DNA from 4 places in the Methylosinus sp. PW1 genome. Region 1 is predicted to be linked to each of the others. Evidence: predicted binding sites of a transcription regulator. Region 1 holds the regulator's gene; each other region holds the start of a gene.
What was found. The regulator PhoB, encoded in region 1, activates phosphate uptake and scavenging genes when phosphate is short. The targets are predictions, from matches to a motif close to TGTCATNNANCTGTCAT.
Positions count from the first base shown of each region.

Region 2: the regulator PhoB is predicted to act here: its motif matches at 821-837, upstream of K369_RS25150 (YdcH family protein).
Region 3: the regulator PhoB is predicted to act here: its motif matches at 847-863, upstream of K369_RS13150 (DUF2794 domain-containing protein).
Region 4: the regulator PhoB is predicted to act here: its motif matches at 1,302-1,318, upstream of K369_RS22980 (OprO/OprP family phosphate-selective porin).

Region 1 covers NZ_JQNK01000009.1:2,448,518-2,450,715, forward strand. The annotation lists gene hpnE (hydroxysqualene dehydroxylase HpnE) at 1-754, shown strand, start outside; gene phoB (phosphate regulon transcriptional regulator PhoB) at 916-1,659, opposite strand; gene phoU (phosphate signaling complex protein PhoU) at 1,656-2,198, opposite strand, start outside.
Region 2 covers NZ_JQNK01000002.1:342,610-344,807, forward strand. The annotation lists gene K369_RS02070 (protein adenylyltransferase SelO) at 1-466, opposite strand, end outside; gene K369_RS25150 (YdcH family protein) at 622-801, opposite strand; tRNA gene K369_RS02075 (tRNA-Val) at 1,068-1,142, shown strand; gene K369_RS02080 (hypothetical protein) at 1,660-2,019, shown strand.
Region 3 covers NZ_JQNK01000009.1:812,884-815,081, forward strand. The annotation lists gene htpG (molecular chaperone HtpG) at 1-420, opposite strand, end outside; gene K369_RS13150 (DUF2794 domain-containing protein) at 923-1,336, shown strand; gene K369_RS13155 (Bax inhibitor-1/YccA family protein) at 1,414-2,187, opposite strand.
Region 4 covers NZ_JQNK01000009.1:2,837,766-2,839,963, forward strand. The annotation lists gene K369_RS22980 (OprO/OprP family phosphate-selective porin) at 1-1,249, opposite strand, end outside; gene K369_RS22985 (OprO/OprP family phosphate-selective porin) at 1,872-2,198, shown strand, end outside.

The DNA of each region.
Region 1 (2,198 bases):
GCTCAACACGGAGCCGCGCGATTCTTCCGCCGCGCTCGCCGCCGCCGTGCTGCGCGAGACGCTCGCCGCCGGCGGCGCCGCCTGCCGTCCGCTGGTTGCGCGGCGCGGGCTCGGGACCGCTTTCATCGAGCCGGCGCTCGCGACGCTGGCCGCGCGCGGCGCCGCGCCGCGCTTCGCCGCGCGGCTGAAGGGAATCCAGTTCGCGGGCGAGCGCGCCACAGCGCTCGATTTCGGCGACGATAAAATCGCTATCGGCGCGAATGATCGCATCGTTCTCGCCGTCCCGCCCTGGGCGGCGCAGGAGCTCGTTCCGGGCCTCGTCGCGCCGGATGATTTCCGCGGCATCGTCAATGCGCATTTCAAGATCGCGCCGCCGCCGGGTCAGCCGGCTCTGCTCGGCATGATCGGCTCGCTCACCGAATGGCTGTTCGCCTTCGAGGATCGGCTCTCGGTGACGATCAGCGGCGCCGATCGGCTGATGGACGAGCCGCGCGAGAGCCTCGCCGAGCGCATATGGGCCGAGGTCGCCGCCGCGACGGGCCTGCCGGCGGAGCTGCCGCCATGGCAGATCGTGAAGGAAAAGCGCGCCACTTTCGCCGCGACGCCGGCGCAGCAGCAGCGCCGCCCCGACGCGACGACGCGCTGGCGCAATCTCTTCCTCGCCGGCGATTGGACGGCGACCGGCCTTCCGGCGACGATCGAAGGGGCGATAAGGTCCGGCTATCGCGCGGCGGAGCTGGCGGGGCGTTCGTAACGCCCGGGCGGCCCCCTCCCCAGCCCTCCCCCGCTTTGCGGGAGAGGGAGCAGATTCGGCGCGTCATCGAGAGCTCGCGTAACGCCTGCCGCCTTCCCTCTCCCGCGCGAGCGGGGGAGGGTGAGGGAGGGGGCGTCGCTCACAACGCCGAGAATGCCCCCTCAATTCCTCCCGAAAGTCTCGTCGAAAGAATAGCCGGTGCCGCGCACGGTGCGGATCGGGTCTTTCTCGCGGCCGCGGATGATCGCCTTGCGCAGACGGCCGACATGCACGTCGACGGTGCGCTCGTCGATCTCCGCCGAGAGGCCCCACACGCTGTCCAGCAATTGCGCGCGCGAGAAGACGCGGCCGGGCTTTTCCATCAGATATTCCAGCAGGCGGAACTCCGTCGGGCCGAGATGAATCTCGCGCCCGCTGCGCTTGACGCGGCGCGTCTCGCGGTCGAGGTCTATGTCGCCGGCGACGAGGCGCGTCGCCACGCGCTCCGGCCGCGCGCGGCGCAGCAGCGCATGGACGCGCGCCATCAGCTCCGGCGGCGAGAAGGGCTTCACCACATAATCGTCGGCGCCGATGGAGAGGCCGCGCACACGCTCGTTCTCGTCGCCGCGCGCAGTGAGCATGATGACCGGCATGCTGCGCGTGTCGTCGCGCGCGCGGAGGCGCCGACAGATCTCGAGGCCGGAGACGCCGGGCAGCATCCAATCGAGAATGACGAGATCGGGCTGCGATTCGGCGAGGCGGATTTCCGCCTCGTCGCCGCGCTCAATATGCTCGACGAGAAAGCCCTCGGCCTCGAGATTATAGCCGAGCAGCAGCGCCAACGCCGCATCGTCCTCGACGACGAGAATGCGCGGCGCTCGGTCATGCGGCGCCTCGCGGGGAGCGGCGACGCGGATTTCATTCATTTTGCGGGCTCATCCGGTTCCGCGCTGGCGGGGAGGCTCGCCGATCTGCCCTTGGGGCGGTCGGTCGGCATCGCCTCGCCAGTGACGAGATAGACGATCGTCTCGGCGACATTGGTGGTGTGATCGCCGATGCGCTCTATGTTCTTCGAGCAGAAGAGCAGATGCGTGCAGAAGGAGATGTTGCGCGGGTCCTCCATCATGAAGGTGAGGAGATCGCGGAACACCGAATCTTCCAGCGCGTCGAGCTCGCTGTCATTGGTCCACACGGCGCGGGCGCGCTCGACGTCGCGCTGGGCGTAGGCGTCGAGCACGTCCTTCAGCTGTATGGCGGCGACTTCCGCCATCGTCTTGAGGCCGATGACGGCGCGCGGCACGCGCGCCTCTGAGAGGATCTTCACCGTGCGCTTGGCGATGCTCTTGGCGAGATCGCCGACGCGCTCGAGATCGGCGGCGATGCGCATGGCGGCGATGCATTCGCGCAGATCGATGGCGAGCGGCTGCCGCCGCGCGATGGTGAGGATGGCGCTCTCCTCTATCTC
Region 2 (2,198 bases), on a different contig from region 1:
TGAAGCTCTTGGAGGTGTCGACGCCCTGCGCCTCCAGCATCTCTGTGGCGAGAATCTCGCGCACGCCGCCCTTCAGCGTGAGCTTGCCGTCGCCTTGGCGCGACCAGGGCGTGCGGCCAGAGCCCTTTGTGCCGAGATCGAGCAGGCGTCCGTCCCTGGCGTCGCGCAGCTGCGTGAGCAGAAAGCCGCGGCCGTCGCCTATGTCGGGATTATAGGTGCGGAACTGATGGCCGTGATAGCGCAGCGCCAGCGGCTGCGGAAAGCCGCCGGGCAGCGGCTCGAAACGGCCGAGATGGGCGATCCATTCCTCTTCCGTCAGCGTGTCCAGGCCGACGCGCGTCGCCCAGCGCTGATTGCGATAGCGCAATATGTGCTGCGGAAAGCGCGCGGGCTCCACAGGGTCGAAGAAGCCGTCGCCGAGCGTGGCGTGGAGGGTCTCGGCGCGATAGCGCGGGGAAGGGGGCATGGGGATTCTCGGCTCTCGCTATGGCAGAAAATTCTGCGACCATAGACGCCGCGAAGCAAGCCGGGCGCCCGCATCGGCCCGGGCGCCGTCCCCCGCCACAAAAAAAGGCGGAGAGCAGCTCTCCGCCTCGACGCTAGACCTCTATCGCAATCTGCTCAGTGCAGGCTGACGCCTTGCCGCAGCTTGTTGATCTCGTCCTTGAGCTGAAGCTTTTTGCGTTTCAGTTCGTGGAGCTTCGAATCATCGTATCGGGGATGGTGCTGAACCTGCTCGATCTCTTTCTTGAGCGCCTGATGGCGGCGTTCGAGCTCGACGAGATGGGTCTGTAGCGACATACGGCGCCTCCTTTGGTTGATGACAGAAGGACGACGTCAGTGTGACATGAATTCCAAGGCCCGCAAGGGGCGAAGTCGTCGCGGGGCAATGAATTATTTCGCCCGAAGCCATTGCGCGCGGAAGGAAATCTTAACATTCGGCGACGCCGAGGCCGCGGTTTTGCGACAGGGCGTGGAAACTGTCGAAGGGCGCTTGCGCCTCGGCCCGACAGCCATTATACGGGCTGCACTCGCGCTGGACGGAGCAAGCATCCGAACGGCGCCGGGGGCGCGTAGCTCAGCGGGAGAGCACTACGTTGACATCGTAGGGGTCACAGGTTCAATCCCTGTCGCGCCCACCATTCAAAATCAGCAACTTATGAACGTCGAGAGTGGTGGGTCCTGGAGCTGGGGAAGCTCGGGGGAAGCATCCTGGGGGTGCTCTCATACGCTTACGGCTAAGGCTTAGATTATCCTGTTGATATCGCGTGTCTTTGTCTCACGCGTGAGTGTGAAAGACAGCCTGCGCTGTGTGGTGATTTCTCTGCTCGCGTGGGGAGGGGTGGTGCCCAATCGGCGCGCGAGAGGCGGCCGAAGATTTCGAGCCGTCGAGCAGCCCCGAAATCGCGTTTTCGAGCGCGGCACCCCTGCGACAATTGCGACTGTTGCGACATTTCGCATAACTCCCTGAAATACAACGCTAAAACTGTCGCAAATCGGTTGCGACAAAGTTGCGACACTTTGCGACGACTCCGGGCCGTGGCCTCCTTCCTCGGGGGAAGCGGATCGGGGAAGCGCCGGCCGGGGGCTTCGCCTTGCTGCCCGCGCCCGAATATTCTACAGAGCAAATCAGTGGAATGCTTCGCGGAGGATCGCTCTATGCGGATCGTCGGTTACGCCAGCACGCCGCGCGAGATCGTCGCGCTTATCGAGCAGCGGCGATATGCGCTCGGTCTTCGTTCGCTCGAGGTCGATGATCTCGCGGGCGTGCAGCCCTCCTACCTCTCGAAAGCGGCCTGCGGCTCCAAGAACCTCGGAGACATGAGCATGCCGGCCATCCTGGGCGCGCTCGGCCTGCGGATCGCGATCGTCGAGGACGACGCCGGCCTCCCTGCCGCGACGCGCCGCTTCCTCGACGAGCTGCCCGCCCGCCCTCAGACCGCCCCGCACGGGCCGAGAGGCTGCAAGCGCCGAGGGACCGGCAACGCCGAGCCGGGCGGCCTCGACGAGGCCGCTTGATAGGCGTCAGCGGGGCGAATTCGAGCGTTGAGCTTCCCCTACGCTTCCCCTCGTGGCGCGCTATCTTACAACTATCAGACATATAGTTATAATTTCTAGCAATCCCCTTCGGTGTAGCCGAAAGGGATGGGCGAGCGCTTCCCTCCGGCCGACCGCCCGCGCAAATCCCCGCCGTCGAT
Region 3 (2,198 bases), 1.6 Mb from region 1:
ATCGTCGAGAAAGGCGCGCGTGCCGGAACTGGCGATCGTGCCGAGCGCGGCGACGAGATCCTCGCGCGACATGCCGACGCCATTGTCGGCGACGGTCAGCGTGCGCGCCTCCTTATCGAGCGCGATGGTGACGAGCGGCGCGCCGGCCTGCGCCGCCAGAGCCTCGTTCGCCACAGCCTCGAAGCGCAGCTTCTCGATCGCATCGGCCGAATTGGATACGAGCTCGCGCAAGAAAATGTCGCGCTCCGAATAGACGGAATGCGTCATGAGCTCCAAGAGCCGCGCGACATCGGCCTGAAAGCCGTAATCGCTGCGCTCGGCTGCGTCGATCGTCTGTGTTTCGGCGTGGTCGGTCACGGGCTCGTCTCCGCTTTTTCTGTCGGCTCCGCCGCGCGCGCCGCTTTCCGCAAATGAAAGCATGGCCGACGGCGCGTTGGCTCTGGCCGGGATATAGAGATCGTCATTGATCGGCAATGGCGTCCGTCGAGCCGCCTCGAGCGAAACGCGAGAGTGATATCGGGGATCGTCCGCGAAGTTGCAAGACGGCGCCATGGGTCGCGCGACTCGATCGCGCGAGACTTGCGAAAGCGTGGAGAGACGAGGCGCCGTGGGGAAAGCCCGAAACAAGACGGGCCGCCCGAGCGTCGCCCGGCCGGCCCGTCCATCGCCACGAACTCATGTGCTCGAAAAGCGCCCTTCCGGGGGGCTGGGGGGCTGACGAAATCCGGAAAAACGGCTTCCCGAGCGTGTCGAGGCAATGGGCTAGATATTGGTCGGCTCCTTTGGCGGACAAGGGGCTCGATATTGGCGAAAATGTGAAATCTCGGCCAGGCGCGCGCGGCCCATCGTCGTCTCATTGTCATCTTTGTCTTGCCCTCGCGCATTTGCCGCGCGATCATGCCCATGAAATGAGGAAAGCGGCATGAGTGAGACGGAGACGACCGATCCCAGCCGGCGGCGCGGCCTGCTCTCTGTCGTGGCAGGCCGCGCGACCAATGAAGCGGACCGGGCCAGGGCCGCGCCCGAGCGCAGCGCTCCGCTCGTGTCCTTCGATCGGCGTGAGCTGCGACTTCTGCTCGATCTCTATGGCGCCAAGGTCGCCGCCGGCGAATGGCGCGATTACGCCATCGATTTCTCATCCGCCAAGGCGGTGTTCTCGGTCTTTCGCCGCGCCAGCGAGGCGCCGCTCTATCGCATCGAGAAAGATCCCGAGCTGGCGCGCCGTCAGGGCGCCTATTGCGTCGTCGCCGCCGGCGGCCTCGTCATGCGCCGCGGCCATGATCTCGCGCGCGTCGTCGCCGTGCTGCAGAAGAAGCTCGAATTGGTGCGCGACTGAACGCATTGGCGCACGCCGGCAAAAGAAAAGGCTCCGCCGGAGCGGGGCCTTCCTTTATCCCGGATCGGATTGTCCGATCAGTCGTTGCGCTCGCCGAAGAGGTAGAGCAGCGACTGGAACATGTTGATGAAGTCGAGATAGAGCGACAGAGCGCCGAAGATGCTCTGCTTCTGCACCATCTCCTGGCCATAGCCGGCGTTCTGATAATAGCCGTCCTTGATCGACTGCGTGTCCCAGGCGGTGAGGCCCGCGAAGATGAACACCGACAGGATCGACAGGGCGAACTGCATCGCGCTGCTCTGGAAGAACAGGTTGACGAGGCTCGCGAGCACGAGGCCCCACAGGCCCATCACCAGGAAGGAGCCGAAGGCCGAGAGATCGCGCTTCGTCATATAGCCATAGAGGCTGAGGCCGCCGAAGGCCGCCGCGGTGATGAAGAACACCTTGGCGATCGACGCGCCGGTGAAGACGATCATGATCGACGACATCGACAGGCCCATCACCGCCGAGAAGGCGAGGAACAGGTTGCGAGCCGTCGCCGCGGAGATGCGGTCGGCGCGATAGCCCAGGAAGAACACGAAGGCCAACGGCGCCAGCATCACCGCCCATTTCAGCGGGCTGGTGTAGAGCATCTGGCCGAAGGGCGTGAGGGCGATCTGCCGCCCGCCTTCCTTGGCCACGGCGAGCATATGCGTGCCGAGCGCGACGACGCCCGTGACGCCGAGACCCAGGACCATATAATTATAGACGCCGAGCATATAGGCGCGCAGGCCCTGGTCGATCTCGGCCGTGCCGGCTCTGGAGACCCCGCCCCGATAGCCGAAGCTCGTGTTGCGGTCGAAATTGGACATAGCATCCTCTC
Region 4 (2,198 bases), 390 kb from region 1:
AGCCGAAGACATAGTAGCTGCTGTAGGAAAGGCTGGAGCCGCCGGCATTGCCGAGCAGCAGCGCATTGGTGGGATCGCGTTCATATTGGGCGGCCACATATTCGCCCTGCAGCGAGAAGGGGCCGTAGACCGCGGCGGCCTCGAAGCCGTAGTTATAGCTGTATTTCAAGCAGCTGCTGCGGCGGAAGAAAGGCGCGAAGGCGAGCGCCGCGGCCGGGACGGTCGAATTGAGGGTTCCGGCGCCGGCGGCGCAGGAGAGGTCCTGAGCGGTGGGAACGCGGATCAGAGCGCCGCCGCCGCCCAGAATGCCGAGCTCGTCGCGGCTCGCATTGCCCGGACGCAGGAAGTTGGCGTCCGTCGCCGCAGTGGTGTTGTTCGGCTTATGATAGAGGAAGGACGCGCCGACATGCAGCAGCTTGTCCTCCTCGAGGATCGGCGCATAGATCGCGCGCACCGAGGCGTCCCAATATTGCGCCTCGCCGGTGGGCGGCGCGGTCGTGGCGTCCTGCGGGCTGGTGGAGAAGAGGCCGGTCTTGACGGCCCAGTTCTTGTCGCCGACGCCGACCGACGCGCCGATATGGCGGGCGGGGGTCAGCGCCTCGGTCATGGCGCGCTCGATGAACACGATGTGCTTCGACGAGTTGAGCGTCTCCAGGCCGAACGGCTCGTATTGATTGCCGACCTGGAAGGTGACCGGCTGCTTGGTGATCTGCTCGGGCAGCAGCGACGTGCGATACGCCAGGAAGGCGTCGCGAATGCCGGCGACGCCGGTCCCGGTGAAGTCGTATTGGAACTTGTAATACCAGTTCTTATAGGCCTTGCCCTCCACCTCGAGGCGGGCGCGGCGGAAGCCGACATTGCTCGCGGAGAAGGTGTCGGCGCGACCGCCGAAGCCGCCGTCGACCTGAATGCGGCCGCCGATCTTGAAGTCGAAAGCCTTGTCCTCGGTCTCGACATAGAGGCCGTTCTTGAAGCTGACGAACACCGGCGGCGGGGCATTGCCGCCCGGGGCGCTCTTGGCCGAGTTCAGCGCGTTCTTGACCTGATGCGTCGTCTTGGCCTGGTCTTCGAGCTTGTGCTCGAGCCGCTTCAGCTCGGCCTTGAGCGCCTTGATCTCGCTCGCCGTGTCGGCGAGAGCCGCCGTGGGCGCGCCGAACGCGCCGAGGAGGGCGACGGCGGCCACGCCTCCCAGCAGCTTCGAAGGCGTCGCGCCTTTCGCGATCGTCTGGACGTTCGGTACCTGTGTCATGTCAGCCTCTGCCTTGAATTGCTTACCGCTATGGCAGCGCTAGAGGCGTTATGTGACACAATCATCACAAAAGGTGGCGGCGCCGAATTGTGACAATGGTTTCTACCTAGGGTGTTGCCCAAATGCCACGTCGATAGGCGTGAGGCCGAAACCGCAAGTTCGCGATAAGGCCCTACGATTTGCCGGATTGTCGAATCGTCGCGGTTTGTTCGGCGGTCGGGGCCAAGGCCTCCGCAGCTTTGCCGCGCGCCGCAATGTCGTTGCACCTCATAGCGCTGGCCATCCAGATTGTGTCGAATAGGCAACATATACGCGAAAATCCCTAAGAGAAGCCGATTTCGGCCTTGCGCAAACGGCCGATCGAAATGTAAGACAATTACATATGATGTATCCAAATAACATATCGCTTATCGAAGCTCGTCATATGGGCGTGGCCGGTGAGAAATTGGGCATCATCTGACAATGAGTAGGCAAACGGTGCAATCGTCGTGCGCCTTGCGTGTGTGCTTCGGACCCGGAGACTTGTCGGCGTCCCGAGATATTCATTCGATCGCGTGAGTATCTCGTCCGGCGAACAGAAATCCGAGCCGCTCACGCAAAACGCCGAGCGCAGGGGGCTTTGATGAAAGAACAGAAAATCGGGTCGAAAATGGCGCGGCTCTCGGGCGGCGTGGCGCTCGCCGCCTTTTGCGGGCTGCTGGGCGTTCCGGCTGCCGCGCTGGCCGATACGGCAGGCGAGATCAAGGCGCTGAAGGAGCAGCTCAAGCGTCTCGAGGCCAAGGTCGCCGATCAGGCCAAGACCAATGTCCAGGTCAAGAATGCGCTGAACTCCGCCAGGACTCTGCCCGGGCTCGTCGCCCCGCCGCCCGTGTTCGTCAGCTTCCGCAACGGCCTCTTCGTCGAGACCGAGGACAAGGCGTTCAGCTTCAAGCTCGGCGGCCGCATGCAG